DNA from 3 places in the Schinkia azotoformans genome. Region 1 is predicted to be linked to each of the others. Evidence: a T-box and tRNA genes for the amino acid it is inferred to sense, from the RefSeq annotation. Region 1 holds a T-box; the other regions hold tRNA genes.
What was found. The T-box of region 1 lies ahead of P9E47_RS22230 (glycine--tRNA ligase). A T-box ahead of a tRNA ligase gene usually reads a tRNA of that ligase, here a tRNA-Gly.

Region 1 (11,246 bases):
GACGGGAGCAAGCGCCTGCACCAAGGGATTTTCCAGGAGAAAAACCATTATCAGAGCCGGAATCAATTGCCATGGCAGAATTAACACGAAGAAAGAACTTTAACCGTGTATTAGCTTTCCATACCCAAGGGGAAGTTATTTATTGGGGCTTTGAAAACCTGGAACCTCCTGAAGCTGAGACTATTGTCAATGAATTTGCCAGAGTAAGTGGATATACACCAGTGCGAACCGTTGACAGTTATGCTGGATATAAAGATTGGTTTATTCAAGATTGGCGTCGGCCAGGTTTTACGGTTGAACTCGGGTCCGGTGTAAACCCGCTTCCACTCTCCCAATTTAATGAAATTTATGAAGAAACGCTCGGAATTTTTTTAGCTGGATTATATATGTAAAAAAAATCATGTTTCCTTTTAAAACGAAGTGCTACACTACTGATATGGGTAGGTAGCATTTTTTTTGAAAGGAGCATTGCACAAATGAGAAAAATACCTTCGATTATTGTAATCATAGCTTTATTTTTTTTAATAACGGCTTGTTCAGCTAATGAGGAACAGCTGTATTCCGGTACAATTGAGGGAGAAGAAATCCCGATTTTAGCTGAAGTAACAGGACCTGTACAAGCCTTTTTAGCGGATGAGGGTGATACAGTAACAAAAGGACAATCATTGGTTCAAATTGATAACCGCCTAATAAGAGCGCAAATGAAGGAAGCTAAAGCGGGTGTTCAAGCGGCAAAAGCGGCTCTTGATGAGGTAAAAGCGGGTACTCGTAATCAAGAAATTAAAAAAACATTATCGCTGCTTGAGCAAAATGATGTGAAGATTGATAGCGTAAATATACAGTTATCAAAATTAAATGATTTGTTAATTCAAAGAAAAGCAAATATCGATCAAATAAAAGCACAGCTTAAATCCGCAGAAGAAACAGAATTATTTTATAAAGACCAATTGATAAAAATTGAAAAATTATATAAAAATGGAGCGGCTTCCGAAAACGAACTAAAAGTGCAGGAAGAACAGGTAAATAAGGCTGCATCATCTGTAAATCAACTTAAAGCAAAGCTTAAGGAAGTAGAATCTTTATATGATATGGCTAAAAAAGATCAAAGCACATACGAAAACCAAATTAAAGAACTGCAAGCTAATAGTAAACTACAACAGGCCCAGCTTAGTCTTCAACAGGAAGGGGCGACAAACCATACAATTTTAAAATTGGCCAGCCAACTCGACCAAGCGGAAGCAAAACAAGAGCAAATTCAAATTCAGCTTGATAAAACAAACGTTACGGCACCAATCGATGGTGTCGTCTTAAGAAGAAATATTTCAGTAGGTGAAGTTGTCACGGCTAATTTTCAAATGTACACATTGCTGGATCAAAATAAACTTAAAGTTAAGGTTTATGTTCCTGAAACGAGATTGAATGAAGTAGAGCTTAACGGCAAAACTGAAATTTTCGTCGATGCATACCCGGATAAAGCTTTTAGCGGGAAAATTACATATATTTCAAGCTCTGCCGAATTTACTCCTAAAAATGTGCAAACACCAGAGGAACGAACAAAAATGGTGTTTGAAGTCATTGTCGAGCCGACAGAAGGATATGAGCAACTAAAACCAGGCATGCCGGCCGATATACGCTTCCTTAACAAGGAGACGGGAAAATGATAATGGCCATTACATGTGAAAACTTAACAAAAAAATTCGGGAATTTGGTGGCTGTTGATAATATTTCAATGAGTATTCCGAAGGGGTCGATCTACGGATTTTTAGGACCAAATGGTTCTGGCAAATCAACTACGATTCGAATGCTATGTGGCCTGATGGATCCGACGTCTGGAAGTGGAACCGTTTTAGGGTATGATATCCGGAAGGATTCTGAAAAAATAAAACACCATATTGGCTATATGTCGCAAAAGTTCAGTTTATATGAAGAGCTGACCGTATCTGAAAATCTTGATTTTTATGCAGGTATTTACGGACTGGACCCATCAAAAGCACTTCACCGGAAAAAAGAGTTAGTCGAAATGGCCGGCTTAACAGGAAGAGAAAAACAACTGGCTGGAAAATTATCGGGAGGTTGGAAGCAGCGCTTGGCTTTATCATGTGCCTTGCTCCATGAACCAGAAGTGTTGATATTAGATGAACCAACCGCGGGAGTTGATCCTGTTTCAAGACGAATTTTCTGGGATGTCATCCATCAGCTTTCAGAACAAGGAATCACGATATTAGTCAGCACCCATTATATGGATGAGGCAGAAACCTGTGATTATATTAGCTTTATATTTTTTGGGCGATTACTCGGAAATGGTACACCACAAGAGCTCAAAGATCATTATCACGTAGATAATTTAGAGGATGTTTTTATTCAATTTGTGACGAATGCCGAGTCGGGAAGTGAAAGCGATGGATGAGAGAAAAGAGCGTAAGCTGAATACTACTTTTTCATTTTTAAGATTTCGTTCGATCTTTATAAAAGAGTTTATCCAAATTCGTCGTGACCCTCCTAGCTTAGCTATTGCGATTGCAATGCCCTTAATGATGCTCTTATTATTTGGCTACGCGGTCAATACGGATATTGACCATCTGCCCACTGTCGTTTGGGACCAGGATAATAGTGAAGCAAGCCGTGATTTAGTTCAAAGCTTTGCTAATACTCAATATTTTGATATAGATTGGATTGTCTATAGCGGTGACGAGATCCAAGCTTTAATTGATGATGGCAAAGCCAAGACAGGGATTGTGATTCCACCGGATTATAGTTCCAAGCTAGATCGGCATGAAACCACTTCTGTTCAATTGTTGATCGATGGTACAGATCCAAATGCTGCAAGAATTGCCTTAAGCAATGCCCAGCTCTTAACCCAGCATGAATCACTGGCGATTCAAGAACAACTTATGGAAAAAAGGGGGCTTAGTAATATTGAACAGCCGATCGAAATATTACCGCGGGTTTTATATAACCCGAATATGGAGAGTTTGATCTTTAATATCCCAGCTCTTATCGGCTTAATCATGCAAAATGTGACGGCTATTTTAACCGCTTTTGCCCTCGTCCGTGAAAAAGAAAGAGGAACGATGGAACAGCTCGTTGTAACACCAATCCGGCCGGTAGAATTAATGCTCGGCAAACTGCTTCCCTATGTCTTTATTGGGATATTTTCTTTTACAATCGTATTAGTAACGGGTGTCGGTTGGTTTGGGGTGCCGGTGAAAGGCAGCATTACCCTATTGATCGCTCTTAGTTTTTTATTTTTGATTACAACATTGGCCGTTGGAATGTTGATTTCTACTGTTGCCAAGACACAGCTTCAGGCGATGCAAATGTCATTTGCCTTTATATTGCCAAGTGTTTTGTTGTCAGGCTTTATGTTCCCACGAGAAACAATGCCTGTTTTCATTCAGTGGATTGGAGGTATAATCCCGTTAACTTATTTTTTAGAAATATTACGAGGGATATTCTTAAAAGAAAGTACACTTGCCTCCTTATGGCAGGAAACTGTGATTCTTTCCGTTTTTGCCTTCCTAATCTGTTTACTGGCAACATTAAAATTTAAAAAGAAAATTGAGTAAAAGACTGTCTTTATGGCAGTTTTTTATTTTTTTGAGGAAACAGTAAATAATATTGCGAGCGTTTTGGCATCTTATTGGTAGAAGTAGAAACGATCGTATACGTATGATTATTTTTTTCAATCAATTCATTTACGGAAGTAAAATGCTGGCTATATTCTTTTAGCATGGCTCGAATTTCTTTTACTTTTCCTACCATTTTAAAGCTGTTGTTTTGAACATAGATCTTCATAAATAGGTCTCCTTTTCACGGTCTAGCTCCAGTCCTGTCGTGCGCTGAACGGGCGCTTTTGCTTTTCTTTTGGTATGGTAGACTTTATGATAGATTGATGAGAAGTAGAACAAGGAGTTGCAAAAATATGGAACATTTAAGAGAAAAAACATTATCATCTACAGAAATTTACAATGGTAATATTATTAAGGTTAGTTTGGATGAGGTCGAGCTCCCTAATGGGCATACAAGTAAACGAGAAATTGTAAGGCACCCCGGAGCTGTTGCGATTATTGCGTTAACAGATGAAAAAAAACTGCTATTAGTTCGCCAATATCGAAAACCGCTTGATATGATTATTTATGAAATTCCGGCGGGAAAACTTGAGCCGGGAGAAAAACCATTTGACTGCGCCCGGCGTGAATTGGAGGAGGAAACGGGTTATAAGTCGGACTCTATTAAGCATATTCAATCTTTCTATACTTCACCAGGTTTTGCAGATGAAATCGTTCATGTCTACTATACAGATCGGTTAGAAAAGCTAGAAAATTCCGCGGGTTTGGACGATGATGAATTCCTAGATTTGCTAGAGGTTACCCTTGATGAGGCCGGGACATTAATAGAAGAGAATAAAATATATGATGCTAAGACTGTTTACGCCGTTCAATATTTACAGTTGAAGCAAAGTCAGGGATTATTATGAAGCAATTTTTCGTAGACCTTCATATCCATATTGGGCGAACAAAAACTGGACGGCCCGTAAAAATTACGGGGGCGAAGTCTTTAACAATTGAAAATATTTTATATGAAGCCTCTTTTATAAAAGGAATGGATATGATCGGGGTGATTGATTGTCATGTTCCGGAGGTTCTACAGGAATTAAAGGTCTTAATAGAAGAGGAAAAAGTAGTTGAAGAAGAAGGAGGCGGCCTTCGTTTTTCAAATGTTACTTTAATTTTAGGCTCAGAGATAGAAGTTTATGATGAGACTTGCCATGGACCCATTCATGTGTTGGCGTTTTTCCCAACCTTAGCTATTATGGAGACATTTAGTGGTTGGTTACAAGAGCGGATGAAAAATATCACACTAAGTACACAGCGCATCTATGAAACAGGGCGGAATCTTCAAGAAAAAGTGAAGCAGTTAGGCGGTCTGTTTATTCCGGCTCATGTTTTTACACCGTTCAAAAGTCTATATGGTGTAGGTGTAAACGTATCACTTACGGAAATATTAGACCCGAAATTAATAGATGCAGTGGAACTTGGGCTTAGTTCCAATACCGAAATGGCCGATCAATTAATGGAACTCCATCAGTTTACGTTTTTATCTAATTCTGATGCCCATTCATTAGGGAAAATTGCTAGAGAGTACCAAGCCATTCGAATGGATCGCCCTACTTTTTCTGAATTAAAACTGGCTCTAGCGAATAAACAGGACCGGAAAATTTTTGCGAACTACGGACTGGACCCAAGGCTCGGTAAATATCATCGAACGACATGTGCGAAATGCTTGACACGATTAGAGGACAACTGGGAATGCTGTCCAGCCTGTGGACATAAAGGAATGACAAAAGGGGTATACGAACGTTTACTTGAGCTAAAAATGGCACAGGAAAAAGAGCCGGGACATTTGGTAGAGAAAATAAAAATAGAAGAACGTCCTCCCTATATCCATCAAGTCCCATTGGATTTCATCCCAAAGCTTGGACCGAAAACGTTGGAAAAACTGCGCGACCATTTTGGGACAGAAATGAATATTATTCATTTTGTTCCTAAAGAAGAGCTGCAAAAAATCGTAAGCTCATGTATTGCTGAGATGATTTTGCAGGCAAGAAAAGGGGAGTTATCAGTAACAGCTGGCGGTGGTGGACGATACGGGAAAGTGAGCAAGGCGTTGGAGCTAGACAATGACTAAAATTCTCCCGAAAAATAGAGTCATAGATTCTTGGGAAACCTCATAGAATACAGTAGAGCCAAATGATAATGTAACTAGAGTTTTCGCTCTACTTATTGTTTTTTGAGGGGGATTTTTTATGAACCGCACATTAAAATCAGTCGTTATGAATCATTTTCGAGAAAACTCATCGATCTATTTATTTACGACTGTCTTATTATTAATAGGAGTCATTTTTGGGGCGATCATCGTGAACAGCTTAAGCTATTCACAAAAGGAGGACCTATACTATTACTTAAGCCGCTTCTTCGGACAAGTATCACATGGTGAATTTGCTAATGCCTCATTAATGTTTAAACAAAGCTTTATTCACTATGCCAAGTACGTTGGGTTAATGTGGATTTTAGGCTTATCCATTATCGGTTTGCCAATCATATTAATTTTACTGTTCTTAAAAGGAATTGTCGTTGGTTTTACAGTTGGTTTCTTAGTGAATCAAATGGGCTGGTACGGATTTTTATTATCCTTTGTTTCGGTTATGCCGCAAAATTTGATTTTAGTTCCAGGGTTTATTTTTATCGCAACGGCTGCCATTTCCTTTTCAATTAGGATGATCCGGAAGCAGTTTGTTAAAAAGGTAAATGAACCAATATTCCCTTATTTTGTACGGTATTCCTTTGTTATGGCCGGCATTTTATTAATCATCAGTGTAGCCTCCTCTTTTGAAGCCTATGTTTCTCCAATTCTAATGAAAAATGTGATCGATGTCATTTATAATTAGATTGATTTTCTGATCAATTTAGAATAATTTTAATAAGGGAATTAAATTAACCTTTAGAATTTAGTATAATTCTAATTTGACACCCTTTTCGTATATCGACTATAATGATAATTGAGAACGAGGGAGGGGTCTTCTATGGAATCTTCTATGGAAAAAAGAATAGAAAGAATAAAAAAGCAGCTGCATTCTCAAAGTTATAAATTGACACCACAACGTGAAGCAACCGTCCGGGTCTTATTAGAGCATGAAGAAGATCATCTTAGTGCTGAAGATGTTTACCTCCTCGTGAAAGAAAAATATCCTGAAATAGGATTAGCGACAGTATATCGTACGTTGGAGTTACTAACAGAATTAAAAATAGTGGATAAAATTAATTTTGGAGACGGAGTTGCCCGTTATGATTTAAGAAAAGAGGGTGCTGCCCATTTCCACCATCACTTAGTATGTATGGAATGCGGTGCTGTGGATGAAGTTCAAGAGGATTTATTAGGTGAAGTTGAAAAAATAATTGAAAAAGATTGGAATTTTAAAATCAAAGATCACCGTCTTACCTTCCATGGTGTATGTCATCGCTGCCATGGGAAAGAAGCGAAAGAAAAATACAAAAACCTTGCCTTTGAATAGAAGGCAGGTTATTTTTTTATGGTATAATGCATTAATATACGTAAAGGGCTAGAAAAGATAAGGATGACTATAAATGACGAATCATGATAATACAAAAAAGAAATCCCATATCCCGTTTCGTTTGAACTTTTTATTTTTCTCAGTTTTTCTCCTGTTTTCGATAGTTATTTTGAGACTGGGAGTTGTTCAAATTGTTAATGGAGAGGAATATACAAAAGAGCTTGAAAGAACAGAGAATATAATTGTCGAAAATCCAGTTCCGCGCGGGAAAATTTATGACCGTAAGTGGAGAACGATTGTTGATAATGAGCCAGTAAATGCGATTGTATATTCTCGCATGCCCGGTACTTCACATGAAGAAAGATTGAAAGTCGCGACTCAATTAGCAAAATATATTGAAATGCCTATCAATGATATTTCAGAAAAGGATGAACGTGATTTAAAGGATTATTGGCTGATTAAGTTCCCTGAAAAAGCAAAAGAAAAGTATACCGAAAAGGAATTCAAGGAGCTTGAGGATAATGAACTGTATAAATTACAACTCAAACGGATAACAAAAGAGGACATATCCGTTTTTACTCCAGAGGAGCTTGAAGTTTTCAAAATCAAACGGGAATTAGACCGTGGCTATGATCTCACCTTAAATATTGTCAAGGACCATGTTTCCCAAACGGAATTTGCGGTTGTTAGTGAGCATTTAAGTGAACTCCCTGGAATCGATATTATGACAAACTGGGATCGGAAATATAATTATGGCACGACCTTTCAAACCATTTTAGGAAATGTAACCCAAGGCCTCCCAGCTGAAAAAATAGACTATTATTTAGCACGGGATTACAGCCGGAATGATAGAATCGGGGCAAGTTATATTGAACAACAATATGAGGATGTTTTAAGAGGAAGTAAAGAAAAGGTTAAGTTCATTAAAGATAAAAGCGGCAATATCCTTGACACAGAGGTTGTGTCAGAAGGCGAACGCGGCCAAGACCTTATTTTGACCCTTGATATGGAGCTTCAAAAGAAGGTTGAACAAATTATTGAAGAAGAATTAATGAAAGCGAAAAAGACGGTCGGCAACTATTTGATGGACCGTGCTTTCGTTGTCATGATGAATCCGAAAACTGGTGAGATTCTTTCATTAGCGGGTAAGCAGCTCGTTACTAATAACGGGAAACTCGAAGTTCAAGATTTTGCAATCGGAACAATGACAAGTCAATACGAAATGGGCTCTGCTGTAAAGGGGGCTACGATCCTAACGGGCTACCAAACAGGTGCGATCAAGCCTGGCACTTTTCTGTATGATGAACCGCTTCAAATTAAGGGAACGAAATTAACAGGATCTTATACAAGAATGGGTTCCATCAATGATTTAACAGCATTAAAGAAATCTTCAAACGTTTATATGTTTAAAACTACAATCAATATGGCAAATGCTGTATACCGTTACAATGAACCATTAAATATTCAACCAAAATATTTTGATATGATGCGCTATTATTTCAGCCAATTTGGCTTAGGAGTAAAAACAGGTATTGATTTGCCAAATGAGGCGAGTGGTTATATCGGAAAAGAAACTAGGCCGGGTTTGTTGCTATTTATGAGTATTGGGCAGTATGATTCCTATACACCACTACAAATGGCGCAATATGTGTCAACAATAGCTAACGGCGGTTACAGGATGAAGCCGATTATCGTGAAAGAAATCAGAAAGCCAACCAATGATACAGAAATGGGTAATGTGCAATACGAATTTAAACCAGATGTGTTAAATAAAGTGGATATGGATGAAAAATATGTGAAGCGTGTGCAGGAAGGTTTCCGTCAAGTGTATCAAGAGTCCGGTGGGACGGCCTATGCCTACTTTGGTAATGCACCATACAGTCCCGCGGGAAAAACGGGTACAGCGCAGAGTCAATATTACGGGCCAAAAAGAGAATATTATGGAGCAAGTACGTATAATTTGAGCTTAGTCGGCTATGCTCCATTCGATAATCCAGAGGTCGCTTTCTCCGTTGTAGTTCCATGGGTAAGCTCTGATAAACATCCGATTAATAAATATATTGGCCGTCGTATAATGGATGCTTATTTTGAACTGAAGAAATCAGAAGCGACACCGTCAACTGAAGATCAACAGACAGGGAATGATACATCCGGAAATACAACTGCGAATACGAACACAGAAGCAGAAAATATTCAACAATAATAAACTTGGTCTTGACGTTTCATTACCTAATTGGTATGATATCTTACAAATTCATATTTGGTTAAAACTATGAAGGACAATAGTAGCTGAACAATCTCTTTTTAGCGAGCAAGGGATGGTGAAAGCCTTGTAAAGAAATTCAGTGAAACGGCAGTCTGGAGTTAACTATTTTAAAGTGAGTGCATTGGTAAAGCTATACCGTTTTGCAATGTACTAATTAGGGTGGAACCGCGGGAATAATGCTCTCGTCCCTAAGCTGATATTTTTGGCTTAGGGATGGGAGCTTTTTTATATGTATATTTATTTAATCTAAGGAGTGCATGGTAATGGCAGTAGAAAAAACAATGGACAAAATAGTCGCAATGTCGAAGCATCGGGGCTTTGTTTTTCCAGGCTCTGAAATATACGGTGGTTTAGCAAATACATGGGATTATGGTCCACTAGGAATTGAGTTAAAAAATAATGTGAAAAAAGCATGGTGGCAAAAATTCGTGCAAGCATCTCCCTACAATGTCGGCTTAGATGCAGCGATTCTTATGAACCCAAGAACATGGGAAGCATCAGGACATATTGGCAATTTCAATGATCCGATGATCGATTGCAAACAATGTAAAGCCAGACACCGAGCTGATAAAATAATTGAAAATGCACTGGATGAAAAGGGAATTGAACTGGTTGTTGACGGTTTGCCATTTGAAAAAATGGAGGAGCTCATTAAAGAGCATGATATTGCATGTCCAGATTGTGGCAGCAAGGATTTTACGTCTATTCGTCAGTTCAACCTTATGTTTAAAACACATCAAGGTGTGACTGAATCAAGTGCGAACCAAATCTTCCTACGTCCTGAAACAGCACAAGGTATTTTCGTTAACTTTAAAAACGTTCAACGCACGATGAGAAAGAAACTGCCATTTGGTATTGCTCAAATCGGTAAAAGCTTCCGTAATGAGATTACACCAGGAAACTTTACATTCCGTACAAGAGAATTCGAACAAATGGAGTTGGAATTTTTCTGTAAACCGGGTGAAGAATTAAAATGGTATGAATACTGGCAAAAGTTCTGTGAAAACTGGCTATTAGCATTAGGAATGACAAAGGTAAATATGCGTCTTCGTGAACATTCTGAAGAAGAACTTTCTCACTATAGTAATGGAACAACGGATATTGAATATAAATTCCCATTCGGCTGGGGCGAGCTTTGGGGTATTGCTTCTCGTACAGATTATGACCTAAAGCAGCATATGGAATTCTCTGGCGAGGATTTCAACTACCATGATCAAGAAACGAATGAGCGTTTTATTCCATACTGTGTTGAGCCGTCACTCGGGGCAGACCGCGTAACATTAGCATTTTTAGTGGATGCTTATGATGAAGAAGAGCTAGAGGACGGAACAACTCGTTCTGTAATGCACTTCCACCCTGCTTTAGCACCATACAAAGCAGCGATCCTACCTTTATCTAAAAAATTGTCTGATGAGGCACGTGCCATTTTCGAAGATTTGGCTAACTACTTCATGGTCGACTTTGATGAATCTGGCTCCATCGGTAAACGTTACCGCCGCCATGATGAAATCGGGACACCATTCTGTATTACGTATGACTTTGATTCTAAAGAAGACAATATGGTAACCGTACGTAACCGTGACACAATGGAACAACAACGGATGCCGATCGCAGATTTAAAGAAATTTATTGAAGAAAAAACCAAATTTTAATTTCATGTAAAAAAGAGGGTGTTCAAAAATGCTTTGGACATCCTCTTTTATATCTCCTTATATTTACAAATCCTTGATTTTTCTGTAGTTTAGAATAAGGAATACTTTCTTCTTTTTTCCACAATGTATAAAATTTCTCATTGTTGACATATCTTTAAATATAGGGTTGTACACTTGACACTATTTTTATTGATTTTGGAGGAATGAGACATGTCAATTTTAAAAATTGCCTTTGATACATTAAAAGTTTTTATAT
Region 2 (11,246 bases), on a different contig from region 1:
GTGGAGCTGACAGATACTAATCGATCGAGGACTTAACCAAATAGAAAAGCAGAAGCGACCATTTAGCGAAGTTTACTATTCGCTGGGAGCTGTAGCTGGACATAGTGAATATGAATGCCGATTATCTAGTTTTGAGGGAGCAAACCTCAAAAGATAAAGTACAAAAAGTACTTGCAAAGACAAGTTTAAAGAGATATAATTCTTTTTGTCTTAATAAAAATTGTTTGGTGACGATAGCGAAGAGGTCACACCCGTTCCCATTCCGAACACGGAAGTTAAGCTCTTCAGCGCCGATGGTAGTTGGGGGCTGTCCCCCTGTGAGAGTAGGACGTTGCCAAGCGAATAACGGAGGATTAGCTCAGCTGGGAGAGCACCTGCCTTACAAGCAGGGGGTCGGCGGTTCGATCCCGTCATCCTCCACCATAATACTAATATGCCGGCTTAGCTCAATTGGTAGAGCAACTGACTTGTAATCAGTAGGTTGAGGGTTCAAGTCCTTTAGCCGGCACCACTTTAAATCTAATTTAGTACGAGCCATTAGCTCAGTCGGTAGAGCATCTGACTTTTAATCAGAGGGTCGCAGGTTCGAATCCTGCATGGCTCACCATTTGAATACGCGGGTGTGGCGGAATTGGCAGACGCACCAGACTTAGGATCTGGCGCCTTTGGCGTGGGGGTTCGACTCCCTTCACCCGCACCATTTAAATATGCGGAAGTAGTTCAGTGGTAGAACACCACCTTGCCAAGGTGGGGGTCGCGGGTTCGAATCCCGTCTTCCGCTCCAAAAGTGCCGGGGTGGCGGAACTGGCAGACGCACAGGACTTAAAATCCTGCGGTAGGTGACTACCGTACCGGTTCGATTCCGGTCCTCGGCACCATTTTAAAATTAAGTTAGATTTAATGCGCCCGTAGCTCAATTGGATAGAGCGTCTGACTACGGATCAGAAGGTTATGGGTTCGACTCCTGTCGGGCGCGCCATTTTAAAGGATCTTCCATTAAGGGCCGTCACTTCCTGTGACGAACATGGAAGCCAGAACATCCTATTCAAGTCCGGGAAGTAGCTCAGCTTGGTAGAGCACTTGGTTTGGGACCAAGGGGTCGCAGGTTCGAATCCTGTCTTCCCGACCATTAAAATGATATGTTTTCTGGGGGCTTAGCTCAGCTGGGAGAGCGCCTGCCTTGCACGCAGGAGGTCAGCGGTTCGATCCCGCTAGTCTCCACTTTATAAACTTAATATGGCGGTGTAGCTCAGCTGGCTAGAGCGTACGGTTCATACCCGTAAGGTCGGGGGTTCGATCCCCTCCGCCGCTACTTTAGTTTTACAATTGAATTAGGATAGAACTTAGAAAGGGACCTTTAGCTCAGCTGGTTAGAGCAGACGGCTCATAACCGTCCGGTCGTAGGTTCGAGTCCTACAAGGTCCACCATTTATAGTGAATAGGTTTTAAATTACGGAGGAATACCCAAGTCCGGCTGAAGGGATCGGTCTTGAAAACCGACAGGCGGGTTAAACCGCGCGGGGGTTCGAATCCCTCTTCCTCCGCCATAATATGGCTCGATAGCTCAGTCGGTAGAGCAGAGGACTGAAAATCCTCGTGTCGGCAGTTCGATTCTGTCTCGAGCCACCATTTATTACTAAGATGTCCAGTATTAATCATGATGTTAATTCAATGGGCTATAGCCAAGCGGTAAGGCAACGGACTTTGACTCCGTCATTCACTGGTTCGAATCCAGTTAGCCCAGCCATTTTTATGCGGGTGTAGTTTAATGGTAAAACTTCAGCCTTCCAAGCTGATGTCGTGGGTTCGATTCCCATCACCCGCTCCATAATATTATGGGCCTGTAGCTCAGCTGGTTAGAGCGCACGCCTGATAAGCGTGAGGTCGATGGTTCAAGTCCATTCAGGCCCATTAAACGTTATTCAGTACTGAATAATGTTTAAGCCTCCGGCGGATGCCTCAGATTTTCAGAGGAAATTATTGAGCTTGCTCGATAAAATCTGGGTACAAATACGCCAAGGTGTATTTGATTTTTCCACAGTAGCTCAGTGGTAGAGCTATCGGCTGTTAACCGATCGGTCGCAGGTTCGAATCCTGCCTGTGGAGCCAAATGGAGAAGTACTCAAGTGGCTGAAGAGGCGCCCCTGCTAAGGGTGTAGGTCGGGTAACCGGCGCGAGGGTTCAAATCCCTCCTTCTCCGCCATTTGTAATTATATAATCTGGCCCGTTGGTCAAGCGGTTAAGACACCGCCCTTTCACGGCGGTAACACGGGTTCGAATCCCGTACGGGTCATAGAAAAAGATCAAGAGATAAATCTTGATCTTTTTGTTTTTTATAAATGTTGATTTTAGAAAATGATTCCCACCCAAGGCTCCAAACCACAACACCGGGAATCAAAGCATGTGAATCAGCCCGATTCTCTCATTCCCATTCAGAATTCCCTTCACTTCACAACTCCAATTATTTTTTCAGTCATTCCCATAATGGTATAATAATTTACAGCATAACCATTCATCAGAATTCATGAATCAATCAACATTCATTCAATTTAGCAAGTAGGGGGGATAATTATGTCATCGTTACGATTTGTCCTAGGACGTTCGGGGAGCGGAAAATCAACCTTTTTATTAAACGAGGTTATCGATAAACTAGAGCAAGACCCGTTAGGCTCACCAATCATCTATCTAGTACCCGACCAAATGACCTTTCAAATAGAATATCAATTAATAAATACACCAGGATTACATGGTATGATCCGTTCGCAAGTGTTTAGTTTTACGCGCTTAGCTTGGAGGATATTACAAGAAACGGAAGGCTTTAGCCGCTTTCATCTTAATAGTGTCGGCCTACATATGCTTCTTCGGAAAATTGTAGAGCACCGCAAGGATGAACTGAAGGTGTTTACAAGAGCTGCCGATCAAAACGGTTTTATCAAACAGCTTGAAGAAATGATCGCAGAATTTAAGCGGTATTGTATTACTCCGGAACTCCTTCAAGAAAAAAGTGTGGAGCTTTCTCACACAGATAATAGTAATTCCAATAAAGAAATATTAGCTAATAAACTTAATGACTTTCAGTTAATTTATCATGATTATGAAAGTCATTTATTGGTGCATTATGTGGATTCCGAGGATTACCTTCGCCTTTTAGCTGAAAAGATATCAAAGTCCGAGGAACTAAAAGGCGCAGACGTGTACATTGATGGATTCCATAGTTTTACACCGCAGGAATTGGAGGTTCTTAGCGAGTTGTTAAAGCAGTGTAACAGTGTTACCGTTGCTCTTACACTTGACCCAACTGATCTTCATCAGGATATCGATGATTTAAATTTATATCGAATGACAGTTAGTACATACTTTAGCATCTTAAATGCTGCTAAGGAGAACAACATAGGGCTTGAAAAACCTGTGCTTTTGAATGAGCCGTTCAGGTTTATAAAATCACCAGCACTGCATCATCTTGAACAGCATTACGACAGCCGTCCAAGTGTTAAGTTTTCTGATAAAGCCGCAACAACTGATAAAACAACCAATGCAAACAAGACTGACAAACCAACAGAAAATCTAGCGATTAACATCAATGCCGCTGTCAACCGCCGCGCTGAGGTCGAAAGTGTTGCTCGAGAAATTTTGCATATAGTAAAAACTAAAAACTACCGTTGGCGTGATTTCGCTATTTTATTAAGAGACAGCCACTCCTACCATGATCTTTTAAAAACTGTTTTTGAGGATTACCATATTCCATTGTTTTTAGATCAAAAACGATCAATGTTAAATCATCCGCTCATTGAATTTATCCGTTCATCGTTGGACGTAATTCAAGGTGGATGGCGCTACGAACCTATCTTTCGATGTGTCAAAACGGATGTACTGTTTCCGTTTGACAGTAATAGAGACCGAATCCGTGAAGATATGGATCAGTTTGAAAATTATGTGTTGGCTTACGGGATTCAGGGGAAGCGTTGGACTGATAAAAAGCCATGGGAATATAGACGTTTCCAAGCGGTTGAGGGCCAAAGTATCCCTAAAACAGATAAAGAAAAAGATTACGAGAAAAAAATCAATAAGTTACGCAGCTTAATCACAGAACCTTTCCTTGCATTCGAGAAGAATTCAAAAAAAGCTAAAACTGGCCGTGATTATTGTGAGGCACTTTATTACTTTTTAGAAGGATTACAAATTCCGGATAAAGTGAATCGACTTTGCATTGAGGCCGAGGAAGCTGGCAACTTAACCGAATCAAGAGATCATAGTCAAGTATGGCAATCTGTCCTTGAGCTTCTAGACCAAATGGCATCCTTAATGGGGGAGGAAGAGCTTTCCTTCGATCTTTTCCGTAAAATGATACATTCCGGCTTGGAAAGTATGCATTTTGCGACGGTACCACCGGCCATGGATCAAGTGTTGGTTGGAGATATGGAACGCTCCCGTTTTTCAAATATAAAATGTACATTCATTCTTGGGGTGAATGATGGCGTCATTCCATTAAAACCCGTAGAAGAGGGAGTTGTAACCGAAGAAGAAAGAGAGTTTTTAGCAAGTACCGGCTTCACATTAGCACCCGGAAGTAAGCAGCAGCTCTTGGATGAACAATTTTTAATTTATCTTGCTTTAACGAGTGCTTCAGAGTTACTGTATTTAAGCTATCCAATGGCTGATGATGAAGGGAAATCTCTTGTTCCATCAATTTTATTTAATCGTCTTAAAGACCTTTTCCCGGCATTAAAAGAAAACCTCATCTTAAACGAGCCGAATGAGGAAGCACCGGAGCAGCAGCTGAACTATATAACAAATCCTAAAAAGACGATGTCCTATTTGTCACTTCAGCTGCAAAATTGGAAAAGGGGTTATCCTGTTCATGAATTATGGTGGGACGTTTATAACTGGATCTCTGAACAAGAAAAGTGGGAAAATTACGGTAAAAAGGTGTTAGGAAGTTTATTTTTCATTAACACTACCAAAAAACTTCCTGAGGATATTAGTCGTGAATTATATGGTGAGGAAATAAAAGCAAGTGTGTCACGAATGGAGCTTTTCCAGTCCTGTCCATATTCCCAATTTATTTCGTATGGGCTGCGTTTAGAAGAGCGGCAAATTTTCCGGCTTGAAGCACCGGATATCGGACAGTTATTCCATGCAGCTTTAAAATTGATTACGGATATCATTCAACAAAATGATTTGAATTGGTCGAACCTTACGAGAAAACAATGCGAGCAGCTAGCCTTTGAGGCGGTAGAACGGTTGGCTCCAAACATTCAAAAAGAAATATTGCTGAGTTCAAATCGCTTTCATTACATTAAAAGAAAGCTGCAGCAGGTCGTTGGACGGGCCTCCATCGTATTAAGTGAGCATGCCAAAATAAGTGGTTTTGAACCGATCGGTCTTGAGTTGTCTTTCGGACCAAAGGGGCCGTTATCACCGCTCCGGTTTACATTGAAAAATGGCTGCACAATGGAGGTTGTTGGCAGAATTGACCGAGTTGATAAATCTGCCGGCGAAAATGGCGTTTACCTCCGAGTGATTGATTACAAGTCAAGCCAAAAAGCTTTGAATCTGACAGAGGTTTATTATGGGCTTGCCTTACAAATGCTGACCTATCTTGATGTTGTGATCACTAATTCAAAGCAGTGGATTGGTACAGAAGCCTCTCCGGCTGGAGTACTATATTTCCATGTTCATAATCCAATGCTTAATAAGTCTACTATTCCAACATTTGAAGAGATTGAAAAAGAAATCTATAAACGATTTAAAATGAAAGGTTTGCTTGTTGCTGACCAAGAATCGATCCGTCTTATGGACCGATCACTTGAGACAGGCTATTCGGATGTTATTCCAGTTGCTTTGAAAAAAGACGGTGGCTTTTATAGCAATTCCTCCGTTGCTAGCGGGAAGGATTTTGACCATATTAGGAGCTTTGTCCGTACAAAAATTCGAGACATTGGCACAGCGATCACAGATGGAGTTATTGATATTGAACCGTATAAAATGAAAAATCACACCCCATGTGCATTTTGTTCCTATAAATCGATATGTCAATTTGACCGTTCATTCCAAGAGAACAAATATAATATTTTAATTCCTGAAAAAAATGAAGATATCTTAGAAAAAATTCGTATGGAGGGAGGAAAAGACCTTGAATAATGAACTTAAAAAACCAGAAAACAGCACATGGACGGACGACCAATGGCGGGCAATCGCCACAAGCGGGAAGGATATACTCGTTGCGGCGGCAGCTGGGTCAGGTAAAACAGCGGTCTTGGTTGAACGAATTATTAAAAAAATCACGTCCGTCAATAACCCTGTTGATGTCGATCGCTTATTAGTCGTTACGTTTACGAATGCAGCTGCAGCTGAAATGAGAAAAAGAATTGGCGAAGCGTTGGAAAAAGAAATTGCTAAATCTCCTTCCTCTCTCCATTTGCGCAGACAATTGACACTATTAAACCGAGCATCCATTTCGACGCTCCATTCATTCTGTCTCAACGTATTGCGAAAATATTATTACTATATTGATTTGGATCCTGGCTTTCGTATTGCAGATGAAACAGAAGCAGAACTGTTGATGGAAGAAGTAATGGAGGAGCTTTTTGAGGAGCAATATAGTTTAGAAAACAATGAGTGTTTCTATGATTTAGTTGATCGATACAGTGATGACCGTAGTGATATAGAATTGCAGCTCTTAATTAGAAAATTATACGATTTCTCCCGTTCCTATCCATGGCCTACTGAATGGTTGGAGCAAATCGTTCAGGCCTATGATATTGATGATATAAGTGAGATTGATGAATTATCATGGATGAAGGATCTAAGAGAGGATATCAAAATTCAACTGCAAGGATGTAGGGAGCTCCTAAATCGTGCTTTGGAAATAACGAAACAGCCCGGAGGACCTGCTCCCTATGCTGATAATATCAATCTTAACCAACAACTAATCCAAGACCTTCTATTCGCAAGTGAACAGTCATGGCAAAACATTTATGAAGTCATGCAAACAGCGTCTTTTGGTAAACTTAAGCCTTGTAAAGGTGATGAATATTTAAAAACCATGCAGGAAAATGTGAAGGGTCTTCGCGAAAAAGCAAAGGATCAATTTGAAAAAATAAAAGACGAGCTTTTCAGCCGCAAACCTGAGTATTTTCTTAAGGATATTCAGGAGATGAAACCGGTTGTTGAAACATTAATTGAGCTCGTTAAAGAATTTTCAAATCGCTATGAAATAGTAAAAAAAGAAAAAGGAATTGTCGACTTTGCAGATTTAGAGCATTTTTGTTTGCAAATTTTGAAGAACGAAATGTCAACGGCTGGCGGGCTTGTACCCTCCGAGGTAGCCGAAAGCTACAGAGATTTATTTCAAGAGGTGCTGGTGGATGAATACCAGGATACAAACTTAGTTCAGGAAACAATTATTAAATTAGTGTCCTGCTCTAATAATTTATTTATGGTAGGCGATGTGAAGCAGTCGATTTATCGTTTCCGGTTAGCAGAACCACATCTATTTCTGACAAAATATAGATTGTTCCAAAAAGAAGATTCTGAAGAATGCGCAGGAATTCGGATTGATTTGTCAAAAAACTTCCGTAGCCGTGCTGAAGTATTAGCGGGAACGAATTTTATTTTTAAGCAGATCATGAATAAAACTGTTGGAGAAATTGAGTACGATGATGATGCGGAGCTAAAGCTAGGGAATCTGAATTACCCTGAATCCGAAGAGACAAAAGCCGAACTTCTCTTGATCGATCGGAAAGACAAGTCAACTGAGAAAGAGGTAAATGACGACGGGGATGATGAGGACGAATCAATCTCAGCGGATATAGTAGAATTGGAAACTGTTCAATTAGAGGCGAGGGTTATAGGTTTAAAAATAAAAGAATTAATAGAAAAGCCTTATAAAGTGACAGATAAAAGCGGGAACGAGCGAAACGTAACGTATCGTGATATTGTCATTCTATTACGGTCGATGCCATGGGCGGAAACGATTATGGAAGAATTTAAGGAGCTTGGAATTCCGGTATATGCCGAGCTTTCTACTGGCTATTTTGAAGCAACAGAAGTTACGGTGATGCTTTCCCTTTTAAAGATAATCGATAATCCGTATCAGGATATCCCATTAGCCGCTGTCCTCCGTTCACCGATTGTCGGCTTAACGGAAGAACAGCTGGCAATGATTCGAATTCACGATAAAAATAATGGTTTTTTTGAGAGTGTAAAAAGCTATATCAGATCTGGTGCCAATCATGAATTAGCCGGAAAACTAGATTTATTTTACAAAGAATTAAAGGCATGGAGAACAAGAGCAAGGCAAGGGGCTTTATCTGAATTGATTTGGCAGTTATACAGGGATACAGGGTATTTTGATTATGTTGGTGGTCTAGCTGGTGGAAAACAGCGTCAAGCTAACTTACGGGCTCTTTATGATCGGTCAAAGCAATATGAGGAAACGTCTTTCCGTGGCTTATTCCGTTTCTTGAGATTTATAGAACGTATGCAGGACCGCGGGGAAGATTTAGGAACGGCTAGAGCTCTTGGAGAGCAAGAGGATGTCGTCCGGATGATGACGATTCATAAAAGTAAAGGTTTGGAGTTTCCAATTGTTTTCGTAGCGGGTCTTGGCCGACAATTTAATATGCAGGATCTACGAAAAAAAGTGCTGTTGCATAAAGAACTCGGATTTGGCTCTAAGCTTGTTAATCCCAAGCTTCGTATTACATATCCAACGCTGCCTCTTCTTGCGATGAAACGACGGCTGCAAATGGAGCTGTTAGCTGAAGAAATGCGTGTTCTCTACGTTGCCCTGACAAGAGCAAAAGAAAAAATCTACCTTGTCGGCACTGTAAAGGATATGGAGAAAACGATGGATAAGTGGAATAGTGAAATAGACGAGGACGAATGGTTATTACCGGATTATGTGCGGGCAAAAGCAAAATGTTATTTAGACTGGATTGGACCAGCCTTAATCCGTCACCCGGATTGTACCGTATTAAGCGCCAAAGAATATGCCAACGAAATTTCTTCTCATTCTTCTAAATGGGAGGTCAATGTTCTAAATGCCGAAAACTTTCCTAAGGATTCAAGTGAATCTGTGAAACAAAATTTAGAATTACTAAGCGATATTGAAAATTGGCGGGCTGTCCCAATCGAAAGCGCAATGAAAAATGATGTTTATCATCAACTTTCATGGAACTATCCATTTATGCAAGCACAAATCAAACGCTCGAAGCAATCCGTATCTGAGATAAAATCTAGAAAACAAGTGACCGATGCGTATGCGGATACAGCATTAATCCAAAGGTTCCGGGCCCCATTACAGGACCGCCCAAAGTTTTTACAGCAGAAATCGTTAACGGCCGCTGAAAAAGGAACGGCAATGCATATGGTGATGCAGCATATTGATTTACGTGCAGATATCACACCTGAATCGCTGGCTAATTTACTAGCATCGATGGTGATTAAGGAGCTATTAACTGAAGAACAAAGTACAGTAATTGAAATAGACAGTATCATTCAGTTTTTTGAAACTCCGTTAGGACAACGATTAGTAAAGGCCGATAAGGTTCGTCGTGAAGTACCTTTTAGCTTGGCACTTCCTGCGAAAGATGCCTATCCTGATTGGGCGGAGGAGGATACTGCCCATGTTTTAGTTCAAGGGGTTATGGATTGCGTTTTTAAAGATGATAATGGAGTCGTGCTAATCGATTATAAAACCGATACAATTACCGGCCGTTTTAAAAACGAGGAAATTGCCAAGAAAACATTGGAAGAACGCTATCGTTTGCAAATTGATTTATACGCAAAGGCACTTCAGGACATTTGGAAGCTGCCATCTGTCGAAAAATATCTATTTTTGTTTGATGGAAGCCTTTTGATTGAAATGTAGATGTTATATAACAATTTACTAAAAACTCGTATTACAGTTGGTTGCATTTACCAAGTAATACGAGTTTTTTATTTAGCGAATTCTGTCTAATGGTGTAAATATTTTATTTCAACCTAAAATAAGCTGCTTGAAAGCGTATTATTCTTTTGTAAGAAATTTATAAAATTTTGTGAACATTTTAAAGAATATTTAAAGTTTTGTCGATATGTGGTAGTGTTATATAACAAGAGAAAATCTTATTATTGGGGGTCAGGGGATATGACAACGAACGCAATGACAAATGAAGTACTATTGATTGATGAAACAGCAAATCTAAAAAATTATGATGAAGCAGTTGCCAATTTTGACTGGAAAGAGATTGAGAAGACGTTTACTTGGTACCAAACAGGAAAGGTTAACATGGTTTACGAAGCAATCGACCGTCACGTAAACAATGGAAAAGCGGATCAAACTGCCTTGTTTTTTACAGATGGTGTCCGTGATGAAGCCTATACTTATCAGGATATCCAAAAGCTTTCAAGTCAATTTGCGAACGGATTGCGTTCATATGGTGTGGAAAAAGGGGATCGCGTCTTTATTTTCATGCCTCGTACACCGGAATTGTATATTTCGCTTTTAGGAATTATTCGTATGGGGGCGATCGCAGGTCCGTTGTTTGAAGCGTTTATGGAGGAAGCTGTAAAAGACCGTTTGAGTGATAGTGGAGCGGTAGCAGTTGTAACAACACCTGCCTTACTAGAACGGATTCCAGTTGATGAACTACCTGAATTAAAACATGTCATTTTAGTAGGCGGAGAAGAGACAACAGCTGATAATCAAGTTTTATATCAAGATTTAATGAGCAAGTCTGATGAATATACAATTGAATGGGTAGACCGTGAAACGGGTATGCTGCTTCATTATACGTCAGGATCTACGGGAAAACCAAAAGGGGTTCTTCAAGTACATGATGCCATGATTCATCAATACCTAGCAGGAAAATGGACGTATGACCTTCGCGAGGGCGATGTATATTGGTGTACAGCTGACCCAGGCTGGGTAACTGGAACTTCAGCAGGTATGTGGTCACCTTGGTTAAATGGTGTAACCGCTGTTCTCCGTGGCGGACGTTTTAAAGCTGAAGAGTGGTTCCAAACGCTAGAAAAGTATGGTGTAAATGTTTGGTTCAGTGCACCAACAGCTTTACGAATGATCATGGCAGCAGGAAATGAGCTTCCTAAGAAATATGATTTATCAAAGCTGCGCCATATCCTTTCAGCTGGCGAACCATTAAATCCTGAAGTTGTTCGTTGGGGATTAGAGGTATTAAATCATCGGATTCATGACAACTGGTGGATGACTGAAACTGGTTCTTGTATTTGTGCGAACTTCC
Region 3 (9,145 bases), on a different contig from region 1:
GTATAAACTGGAGCGCATCGACTGAGATAAAGGAAACACGACGAACGTAGTGAGTCGATGTTGACTTATCGTAGGGAGATGAGCGAAGTTTACGAGTCGCTGGGAGCTGTAGCTGGACAATGAAGTAAATATGAATGCCGATTATCTAGTTTTGAAGGAACAACCTTCAATTCAATATATGTTTGGTGACGATAGCGAAGAGGTCACACCCGTTCCCATTCCGAACACGGAAGTTAAGCTCTTCAGCGCCGATGGTAGTTGGGGGCTGTCCCCCTGTGAGAGTAGGACGTTGCCAAGCAGAACCCCTTTTGGGGTATTTATTTTGCCTCAATTATAGTAGTTGTTTTACTTTGGCCCGTTGGTCAAGCGGTTAAGACACCGCCCTTTCACGGCGGTAACACGGGTTCGAATCCCGTACGGGTCACTAATTCGGAGGATTAGCTCAGCTGGGAGAGCACCTGCCTTACAAGCAGGGGGTCGGCGGTTCGATCCCGTCATCCTCCACCATAACATCATGTCGGCTTAGCTCATTTGCTAGAGCGTGCCCAATATGCTTCCTCAAATAGTCTTCAGCATACCAACCGATGATCATTTGAATAATCTTTCTAAGGTTGGAATGACATAGATATTAATTCATATCTAAATTCAGTTTTGAAATCATAAATATTGTAAAAATATTATATGAGCCATTAGCTCAGTCGGTAGAGCATCTGACTTTTAATCAGAGGGTCGCAGGTTCGAATCCTGCATGGCTCACCATTTAATTATTCGCTTTAAATTACATTACTGCGCCCGTAGCTCAATTGGATAGAGCGTCTGACTACGGATCAGAAGGTTATGGGTTCGACTCCTGTCGGGCGCGCCATTATTTTTATGAAAATGCACTATCGGGAAGTAGCTCAGCTTGGTAGAGCACTTGGTTTGGGACCAAGGGGTCGCAGGTTCGAATCCTGTCTTCCCGACCATTCTAAAAATCTTAATTTTTATGGCGGTGTAGCTCAGCTGGCTAGAGCGTACGGTTCATACCCGTAAGGTCGGGGGTTCGATCCCCTCCGCCGCTATATAGTTCACCATGAAAAGTAAATATTTATTACGGAGGAATACCCAAGTCCGGCTGAAGGGATCGGTCTTGAAAACCGACAGGCGGGTTAAACCGCGCGGGGGTTCGAATCCCTCTTCCTCCGCCATTCACTTTGAAAAAAGTACAATATTAAATAATTTTTACTATCGCGGGGTGGAGCAGTCTGGTAGCTCGTCGGGCTCATAACCCGAAGGTCGCAGGTTCAAATCCTGTCCCCGCAACCAAATGGTCCCGTGGTGTAGCGGTTAACATGCCTGCCTGTCACGCAGGAGATCGCCGGTTCGATCCCGGTCGGGACCGCCATCTTTATTCCAGTAGCATTGCTGCTGTTATTATAGATTTTTTTATTCTTTTTTGGCTCGATAGCTCAGTCGGTAGAGCAGAGGACTGAAAATCCTCGTGTCGGCAGTTCGATTCTGTCTCGAGCCATCCTTTTGGAGGGGTAGCGAAGTGGCTAAACGCGGCGGACTGTAAATCCGCTCCCTGTGGGTTCGGCGGTTCGAATCCGTCCCCCTCCACCACTTATTTTCCTTAAATTTTGCGGGTGTAGTTTAATGGTAAAACTTCAGCCTTCCAAGCTGATGTCGTGGGTTCGATTCCCATCACCCGCTCCAATATGGGCCTATAGCTCAGCTGGTTAGAGCGCACGCCTGATAAGCGTGAGGTCGATGGTTCGAGTCCATTTAGGCCCATTGTTTTCATTATAAATTATTTTTACTATAATGCGCCTTTAGCTCAGCTGGATAGAGCATACGCCTTCTAAGCGTACGGTCAGAGGTTCGAATCCTCTAAGGCGCGTAATATATACGCATGAATATGTAAAGAACCCCGAAACTCAATTTTGAATCGGGGTTCTTTTTTATATTAATGTAAAAATAAGATAGATTGCTGTTCCCCACATTATGAGAGCTGATATCTTATTAAGAACTGTAATAAATCCTCCTGAGTTGTTTAATCTACCAACTTGTCTTCCTACCAAAGCTAGTGCAATAAACCATATCCAAGAAGTAGTAATACAAGCTAAAGCAAATCCAAGTTTGTCCATTCCTGAATAGGATAATGAACTTGTTCCAATTACCCCAATCGTATCCATTATGGCATGAGGATTCAACAATGAGACCGATGTAGCAAAGGCAATTTGCTTTTTGGGAGAAAGAGCATTCGCTTCTGATGAGCTTGTATTTGATTTACTTTTCCAAGTGACAAAGCCCATATATGCTAAAAATAATACTCCAACCAATAAAAGAGTGAATTTTATCCATGGAATCCCGAAAACAATAACGGATACACCTAATACAGCCAAGGATATAAGGAACGTATCGCAAAGGGACGCTGTAATTATAACCGGTAATGCTCTACTAAATCTTGGTTGAGTTGCTCCTTGGTTGAAAACAAATACATTCTGGACGCCTAATGGAAGAATAAGTCCAAAGGCCAGTATAAACCCGTGTATAATAGCGCTTATCATTTAATAATCTACAACCCTTTCTACTATGTAACAGTCAAGTCACTAAATTATAACACTAGGAGTAGATTCAAATATATTGAGAAGCATTACTTTTTTGAAAAATAAAAGGGAGCTTCAGGTGAATCCTGTTCAAAATAGAGGGTGGCTTATTGTCACAATAATTCTTTACAAATAATACGCAAAAAGTGGTAAGCACATGTAAGATAAATGAAGTGTAAAGAATGTTTGACACCTTACAAAATCTAAAGGTGGCTTAGTCATGGAAAATAGAATCAAGGAATACAGAGAAAAGAATGGTTTTCACAAGGAAAATTAGGAGATTTGTGTAATGTGACAAGGCAAACAATCAATGCCATTGAAAATAATAAATATGATCCAAGTTTAGAATGGGTATTTAATTTATCTTATGTTTTAGGTCGTCCTATTGTACATTGGTCAAGCAGTTTTATTTAATAATCATGAGATAAGTTCAGTATTTGCAACAGATTTCCAAAATTTAGAGGATCTTGCGGAAGCATCACCTATTGTAATAACTGCACAAACTAAGGAAAAGGGTAAAAATCTTTACATATAGTGACGTTGAATTTGTTAAAACCAAAATAATGGTTCAAGATATTTTAAGAGATGAAACTAACCAATTAAAAAAAGGTGAATCTATCAATTTACTTCAAACCTATGTTAAGGAAGATCCGCTTGTAAAAAACATGAGAAAGTCCTACTTTTCCTTGAACAGTATAAGGGGAAAGTAATTTTCTTATGATGAAAATGCAAAGATGGCAGACCCAATGCCTAAAAGTGGTAAGCAAGAATATGCTGAAAAGACAAGGTTTGACGGATGAAGAAATAGCAGAATATTTTAAGTAAGGATTAGTATTTGGTGTTAAAATAAATACTTTTTTAATATTGAACCTATTATGATTTGATAATCGTCTAATAGCAGAACTTGAAGTAGGTTGAAAGGGAGGGTAGTAGATTGGACAGAGAAGAAAAAGACTCCATATTAGAAAAAATAATGATTGAATATGGTAATGAGTTGGTACGATTGGCGTTTTCTTATGTGAAAGATGCCGAGATAGCTAAGGATCTGGTATACTAACGAATCAGAAAGTAAAATAACTTGAATGTTTTACAAATTTTTCCTATAATAAATCTGTTAGCCGAGATTAGTTGAGCCAAGTTGAGAAAAGGAGAGACGAGAAAATGTGTAAAACTGAGTTGTATGCTCAATCGGGAGTTGCGATGACATGTCGCTCTTACCAAGAGTATAAAGAAATGTTTATGTTAAAAGAAGGCTTGTTAAGTGATGGAAGGATTCTTGATATTGCATCTGGGGCCTCTTCATTTACTGCCGAATTAAATCAAAAAGGATATGAGGCTATAGCAGTTGACCCTTTATACACCCTTACAAGTGAAGAAATGTATGATCTAGGAAAAAAGGAAATTAAAATAGCCTCTCAAAAGTTATCCCAAAATGAAAATCTTTTTATATGGAACGATTATAAAAGTCTAAAACATCACGATGAAATTCGAGAACGTTCTTTAAATCAATTTATAGAAAGTTATCGTGAAGATAATAATAAAGAAAAATATATTTCCGCAACCTTGCCGTTCTTACCTTTTGATAATGATACGTTTGCGTTAGTTTTTTGTAATCACTTTCTATTTTTATATCGAGAACAATTTGATTATAAATTTCATTTAGATGCTATTAATGAAATGATAAGGATTACACAAAAAGGTGGATCAATATTGATATATCCATTGGTTGATTTTAAAGATGGAATTTACCCGCATTTAAACAAACTAATAGATGACATAAGTGAAATTGGCATAAATATTAAAATTAACAAAACAGAATTTCGATTTCTTCCATCAGCAACTAACTTTCTCACTATTGAAAAATAAATGAGTAAAATGACGCTTGCTAAAATACATAGTAACGCCATTGGGTTTAACTAACGTTGGCGAATATGAAAGAAGAATAGCTACGGATTCAGCAGAAGTGGTGGCTGTACTTGAAAAAGATGTAAGGTTAGTTTCTCCAGTAAATTGACAATCTCTCTTTTAAATTAAAGATAATTCTCTATTCTTGAGGTGTGTATATTGAGGGGGGGAATATGGAGCTAAGAAAGCTAACTTACGATCGAGTCATTGATAAATTAATAAACAATAGAAAAATAGTAGTTGCTTGTTTAGAATTGGTTTCACCAATTTTCTTCTTCGTATATTTCCTTTTTATTGGATTTCCATGGCCTTGTATTCTATTTATGTTATTTGTACATATCATTTCATTAATATTCGATATTAAGGAAAAACAAAAGAAATTAGGATATTTATTCGGAATAGTTTTTAATTCAATATATCTAATAATGATTTTAGGCTTCATTACATATTTAACTAACAATGATTTCAATACTTCTCAATACCCTGCAGGTGAGAAAGAGTTCAGAACGGGAATTTTCAACTTTGTTTTAGTTATTTTAGCAGAAATTTTTAACACAATGACTGCTATCGTGTTGTTGATTAATGTAAAGAAGTTTTGACTTTTACAATAAGTATAATTTATTTTTACTGATTTTGGAATTTTAGTTCTGAATAAATTGGTGAACTAGCCAAGTTCAAAAGGAGGGGCAATTTTAAATAAATGTTTAATTAATATTTCAGTAAAATGGAAGTTAATTGGTTACTGTCCAAATAAACAACTGTATAATAAAGATGATAATGGAATTTCGAGAGAGGTGGAAACTTTGAGATTATTTTTCCAAGCTGTAATTTTTTCAATCGTTATTCACGTCATTTATATTGGGGGAAGTCTAGTTCATGGATTGAGTCAAACGTGGAACTTTGTACCGGATATAGAGAATGCCTATGAAAATGTAACGGTTCTTCAAAACGAGGTTTCATTTGGATATGTAGGAAGTCCCATGTATTTAGTTTTTACATTTATAGTAATGGCGCTAATTGGTGCTGCAGCCATTCAACTTTTAAAAAGAATCCGTTTAGCTAAAACAAGCGTTTAATGTTATAATGATAGTAATAAACAACAGAAGGGATGATGGGTGGCCGATGTTAAACTAATCTTATTTTTAAAAGTTTGAAATGAAAATATTTCAAATCATACAAAATAGGATTAGTCTGCCCATTTTTCATATATAACTTGAGCTATTAGTGAATAGCTTTATTTGAGTACACAAAAATGCGACTAATCCTTCCAACAAAATTGGGAGGATTTTTTAATTTCCGGAGATTTGTGGGGTTCGAATCCTTCCTACTATAAAGAGGGGCGATTATATGCGTGAATTATTAAAATTACAAAATATCGGATATGAAGTCAATGATGTCACGGTTTTTGAAGATGTGAATGCAAGTGTTCAAGAAGGAGATAGGATCGGCATTATTGGAAAAAATGGTGCTGGGAAGTCAACTTTGCTGCAATTAATAAACAAGACGTTAGTGCCAACAAAAGGGCAATTTAGATGGCTCGTTCAAAGTCCAGAGATTGTCTTGGTGGAACAGGAAACGAAAAATTTTTCAGTAGAGGAGTTGACATATTGCGAAAGTAAACTGCTTGAGAAATGGCATGTACCAACAGGTGATTTTTCACAATTAAGTGGTGGCGAAAAATTGAAGGCGCGGCTTGCCAAAGGGTTGGCGAGGGCTACTGATTTATTGCTTTTGGACGAACCGACAAACCACCTAGATGAACCAAGCAAGGAATTGCTTAAGGAACAATTGCAACAATTTAAAGGTACGATTATTTTGGTATCGCATGATCGCTATTTTTTAGATGAAGTTGCAACAAAGATTTGGTCTATTGAAGGTAGAAAGTTAATTGAACACAAAGGTAATTATTCAAGTTATATGGATGCCCGCAAACAGAAAAGATTAACACAAGCGCGGGAATATGAGAAACAGCAAAAAATGGTTGAACAAATTGAGGGACAAATCAACGAGCTTACTTCTTGGTCAAAAAAAGCACATGCCCAGTCCACGAAAAAAGAAGGTTTTAAGGAATATTATCGTGTAAAAGCAAAACGTATGGATTCGCAAGTAAAGTCAAAACAAAAGCGTCTTGAGAAAGAACTTGAAAAAGCAAAGGTGGAGCGGGTTGAACCGGAATACACTGTACGTTTTTCAATGAAGGCCAATACCAAGGTAGGGAAACGTTTTTTAGAGGTTAAGAATTTATCGAAGGCTTTTGATGGGCGAACTTTATTTAAAGACGTTAATTTTACAATTCAGCATGGCGAAAAGTTGGCGTTAATAGGACCGAATGGCAGTGGCAAAACGACTTTAATAAAAATAATTATGGGTGAGGAAACGGCTCAAGGAAATGTCTGGGTATCGCCTTCAGCTGAGATCGGCTATCTAACTCAGGAAGTGTTTGACCTGCCGCTTGCCCAAACGCCAGAACAGTTATTTTATCGAGAAACATTTGAAGCAAGAGGGCAAGTTCAAAATTTAATGAAGCACCTCGGCTTTACGGCATCACAGTGGAAAGAGCCGATTGCAGCTATGAGTATGGGGGAGCGGGTAAAGTGTAAGCTAATGGCTTATATTTTAGAGGAAAAAGATGTACTCATTTTAGATGAACCAACCAATCATCTTGATTTAGCCTCACGTGAACAGTTGGAAAACACTCTATCACTGTACAATGGGACACTTTTAGTCGTATCACATGACCGCTATTTTCTTGAAAAGACAACAAGCGGTAAACTCGAGATTTCGAATAATAGGATTCACAGGCAGTGGAAAGAACCAGTCCAGAATAATGATTCTAAAGAAGAGCTGCGGTTGAAGCTTGAAACTGAAAGACAAGAAGTGTTAGGAAAGCTGAGCTTTCTCACCCCAAAGGATCAGGCATACGCAGAGCTTGATTTGAAATTTAACGAATTAACAAAGCAAATCAAATCGCTTGGGAAGTGATTGCCAAAAGAAGTGGGACACAGGGTCGGGAACTGTGTCCCACTTTTAGTTAAGTTATCTCTTTGCAAGAACTTCCCGAAATTCTTCGTTACTTTCAAGTACTTTCTTTGCGTAAGTACACTCTGGGATAATAGCAATATTTTCTTCCTTCGCATATTCCACGATTCTATTCACTAATTTTTTCCCAAGCCCTTTGCCATTATGTCCTTCATTAACAATTGTATGCTTTACAGTAATGAGCTCTTTTCCATTTTCATCGGATCCGCTCGGCACAAATTGTATTCTTGCTATTACTTCTCCATTTTCCTCCATGTAAATTTCATTATTACCTAGCTTAAATTCGTCCATTCTATACCATCTCCTCAATTTGTTTTTTACCGCAAAATAAAATGATGTCCTTAAAAGGACGATACCATCTAATTTTCTTAACAGCAAGCATCGGGACACAGGGTCGGGAACTGTGTCCCACATTTTTTGTGTTTAGTGAATTTAACCCAAAAATAGGAATAATAAAAAATGATAGGAAAATACTAAAAAAAATTCAATGAATAAGGAAGGAAGGGGGGGCCTTATGGGCAAGAATGTAGCAATTTTTTTAATTTGTTTTGCCATAGCATTTGGTGGTGGGTACTTATTCTTTAAAAATAACCAAGCTTCAGAACCAGCACAAAACGGAGAACAAACAGATCAAGCTGCAAAGGATAAAGCGATCGATCAACAACAGGGTGATGCATCTGATAATGAAGGAAGAATCCTTGTTCAACGCGGTTGTATTTCCTGTCATAGTGTGTCTGCACTTAATATTCAAGGGGGGGCGACCGGTCCGGATTTATCACAAGCCTATGTAAATGTTGAGGGAAAGCACGGTGTGCCGATTGAGGAATTTCTCAAAAAACCGACATCTGCTGTAATGGCTGGTGTGCTTGGAGACAAACCCTTGACAGAGGATGAATTAAAAGCAGTTCTTGAAGCATTGAAGACTGCATCAGAGAAGTAAGAATGCTTGTTTGGAGGTGTTTTTATGAAGAAATGGATAGCGGCCATTACAGGCTTAGTGGCAGGTGGACTAGCTTCAACCGTTATTTTTGCTGACTTTGATAGAAATACGAATCAAGCAAATACAAATACCAATGCCTCAAATGTTGCTTCATATGCCGAAAGGACTTATGTTCCGTTTGGAGAGCATGATGAATATTATCTATTTGCTTCAGGAGGCCATTCCGGGCAAATGTTTATTTATGGTGTACCCTCAATGCGGCGTATTCGAACCATTCCAGTCTTTTCGCCGGATTCCGCAACAGGGTATGGCTATGACAAACATACAAAAGAATTAATGGGTGGATATACTTGGGGTGACCTCCACCATCCGGCTTTATCTGAAACAGATGGAGATTATGATGGAAAGTATTTATTTGCCACAGATGTTGCCAATAATCGTGCAGCAGTCTTGGACTTAAAAACGTTTACAACGATGGATATTTTAAAGGTTCCAAATACAGGTGGTCCGCATTGTGCGGCTTTTGTTACACCGAATACGGAGTATTTATTCTTGCCGACTCGTTTTGCTGTTCCTCTAGGTTTTGAATATGCACCATTAGACGAATATAACGAGAAATATAGAGGTGTAATGTCTGCAGTTACGTTTAATGAAGATAAGAAAAAGCTTGAGC

Region 2: it has a tRNA-Gly gene. The T-box ahead of P9E47_RS22230 (glycine--tRNA ligase) is inferred to sense a tRNA for this amino acid. The anticodon was not compared.
Region 3: it has a tRNA-Gly gene. The T-box ahead of P9E47_RS22230 (glycine--tRNA ligase) is inferred to sense a tRNA for this amino acid. The anticodon was not compared.

Annotation. Positions count from the first base shown of each region.
Region 1 is NZ_JARSMD010000054.1:18,047-29,292, forward strand. It holds gene P9E47_RS22180 (M14 family metallopeptidase) at 1-392, shown strand, start outside; gene P9E47_RS22185 (HlyD family secretion protein) at 477-1,661, shown strand; gene P9E47_RS22190 (ABC transporter ATP-binding protein) at 1,658-2,407, shown strand; gene P9E47_RS22195 (ABC transporter permease) at 2,400-3,566, shown strand; gene mciZ (Z-ring formation inhibitor MciZ) at 3,577-3,795, opposite strand; gene P9E47_RS22205 (NUDIX hydrolase) at 3,923-4,477, shown strand; gene P9E47_RS22210 (endonuclease Q family protein) at 4,474-5,688, shown strand; gene spoIIM (stage II sporulation protein M) at 5,807-6,448, shown strand; gene fur (ferric iron uptake transcriptional regulator) at 6,596-7,072, shown strand; gene P9E47_RS22225 (peptidoglycan D,D-transpeptidase FtsI family protein) at 7,146-9,275, shown strand; T-box leader at 9,336-9,531, shown strand; gene P9E47_RS22230 (glycine--tRNA ligase) at 9,602-10,990, shown strand; gene P9E47_RS22235 (YqzK family protein) at 11,201-11,246, shown strand, end outside.
Region 2 is NZ_JARSMD010000005.1:169,031-180,276, reverse strand. It holds rRNA gene rrf (5S ribosomal RNA) at 224-340, shown strand; tRNA gene P9E47_RS03235 (tRNA-Val) at 348-423, shown strand; tRNA gene P9E47_RS03230 (tRNA-Thr) at 436-511, shown strand; tRNA gene P9E47_RS03225 (tRNA-Lys) at 532-607, shown strand; tRNA gene P9E47_RS03220 (tRNA-Leu) at 617-700, shown strand; tRNA gene P9E47_RS03215 (tRNA-Gly) at 710-784, shown strand; tRNA gene P9E47_RS03210 (tRNA-Leu) at 790-878, shown strand; tRNA gene P9E47_RS03205 (tRNA-Arg) at 903-979, shown strand; tRNA gene P9E47_RS03200 (tRNA-Pro) at 1,053-1,129, shown strand; tRNA gene P9E47_RS03195 (tRNA-Ala) at 1,149-1,221, shown strand; tRNA gene P9E47_RS03190 (tRNA-Met) at 1,239-1,312, shown strand; tRNA gene P9E47_RS03185 (tRNA-Ile) at 1,352-1,428, shown strand; tRNA gene P9E47_RS03180 (tRNA-Ser) at 1,455-1,547, shown strand; tRNA gene P9E47_RS03175 (tRNA-Phe) at 1,554-1,629, shown strand; tRNA gene P9E47_RS03170 (tRNA-Gln) at 1,673-1,747, shown strand; tRNA gene P9E47_RS03165 (tRNA-Gly) at 1,755-1,828, shown strand; tRNA gene P9E47_RS03160 (tRNA-Ile) at 1,838-1,911, shown strand; tRNA gene P9E47_RS03155 (tRNA-Asn) at 2,035-2,109, shown strand; tRNA gene P9E47_RS03150 (tRNA-Ser) at 2,113-2,203, shown strand; tRNA gene P9E47_RS03145 (tRNA-Glu) at 2,222-2,293, shown strand; gene addB (helicase-exonuclease AddAB subunit AddB) at 2,572-6,141, shown strand; gene addA (helicase-exonuclease AddAB subunit AddA) at 6,134-9,874, shown strand; gene acsA (acetate--CoA ligase) at 10,133-11,246, shown strand, end outside.
Region 3 is NZ_JARSMD010000006.1:1,285-10,429, reverse strand. It holds rRNA gene rrf (5S ribosomal RNA) at 182-298, shown strand; tRNA gene P9E47_RS03365 (tRNA-Glu) at 353-424, shown strand; tRNA gene P9E47_RS03360 (tRNA-Val) at 432-507, shown strand; tRNA gene P9E47_RS03355 (tRNA-Lys) at 684-759, shown strand; tRNA gene P9E47_RS03350 (tRNA-Arg) at 789-865, shown strand; tRNA gene P9E47_RS03345 (tRNA-Pro) at 889-965, shown strand; tRNA gene P9E47_RS03340 (tRNA-Met) at 988-1,061, shown strand; tRNA gene P9E47_RS03335 (tRNA-Ser) at 1,095-1,187, shown strand; tRNA gene P9E47_RS03330 (tRNA-Met) at 1,229-1,305, shown strand; tRNA gene P9E47_RS03325 (tRNA-Asp) at 1,309-1,384, shown strand; tRNA gene P9E47_RS03320 (tRNA-Phe) at 1,438-1,510, shown strand; tRNA gene P9E47_RS03315 (tRNA-Tyr) at 1,518-1,602, shown strand; tRNA gene P9E47_RS03310 (tRNA-Gly) at 1,622-1,695, shown strand; tRNA gene P9E47_RS03305 (tRNA-Ile) at 1,700-1,773, shown strand; tRNA gene P9E47_RS03300 (tRNA-Arg) at 1,806-1,879, shown strand; gene P9E47_RS03295 (LysE/ArgO family amino acid transporter) at 1,941-2,549, opposite strand; partial or broken gene P9E47_RS03290 (helix-turn-helix transcriptional regulator) at 2,809-3,002, shown strand; partial or broken gene P9E47_RS03285 (sigma-70 family RNA polymerase sigma factor) at 3,523-3,639, shown strand; gene P9E47_RS03280 (class I SAM-dependent methyltransferase) at 3,750-4,454, shown strand; gene P9E47_RS03275 (hypothetical protein) at 4,471-4,602, shown strand; gene P9E47_RS03270 (hypothetical protein) at 4,667-5,092, shown strand; gene P9E47_RS03265 (hypothetical protein) at 5,297-5,569, shown strand; gene abc-f (ribosomal protection-like ABC-F family protein) at 5,841-7,475, shown strand; gene P9E47_RS03255 (GNAT family N-acetyltransferase) at 7,530-7,946, opposite strand; gene P9E47_RS03250 (hypothetical protein) at 8,047-8,472, shown strand; gene nosZ (Sec-dependent nitrous-oxide reductase) at 8,497-9,145, shown strand, end outside.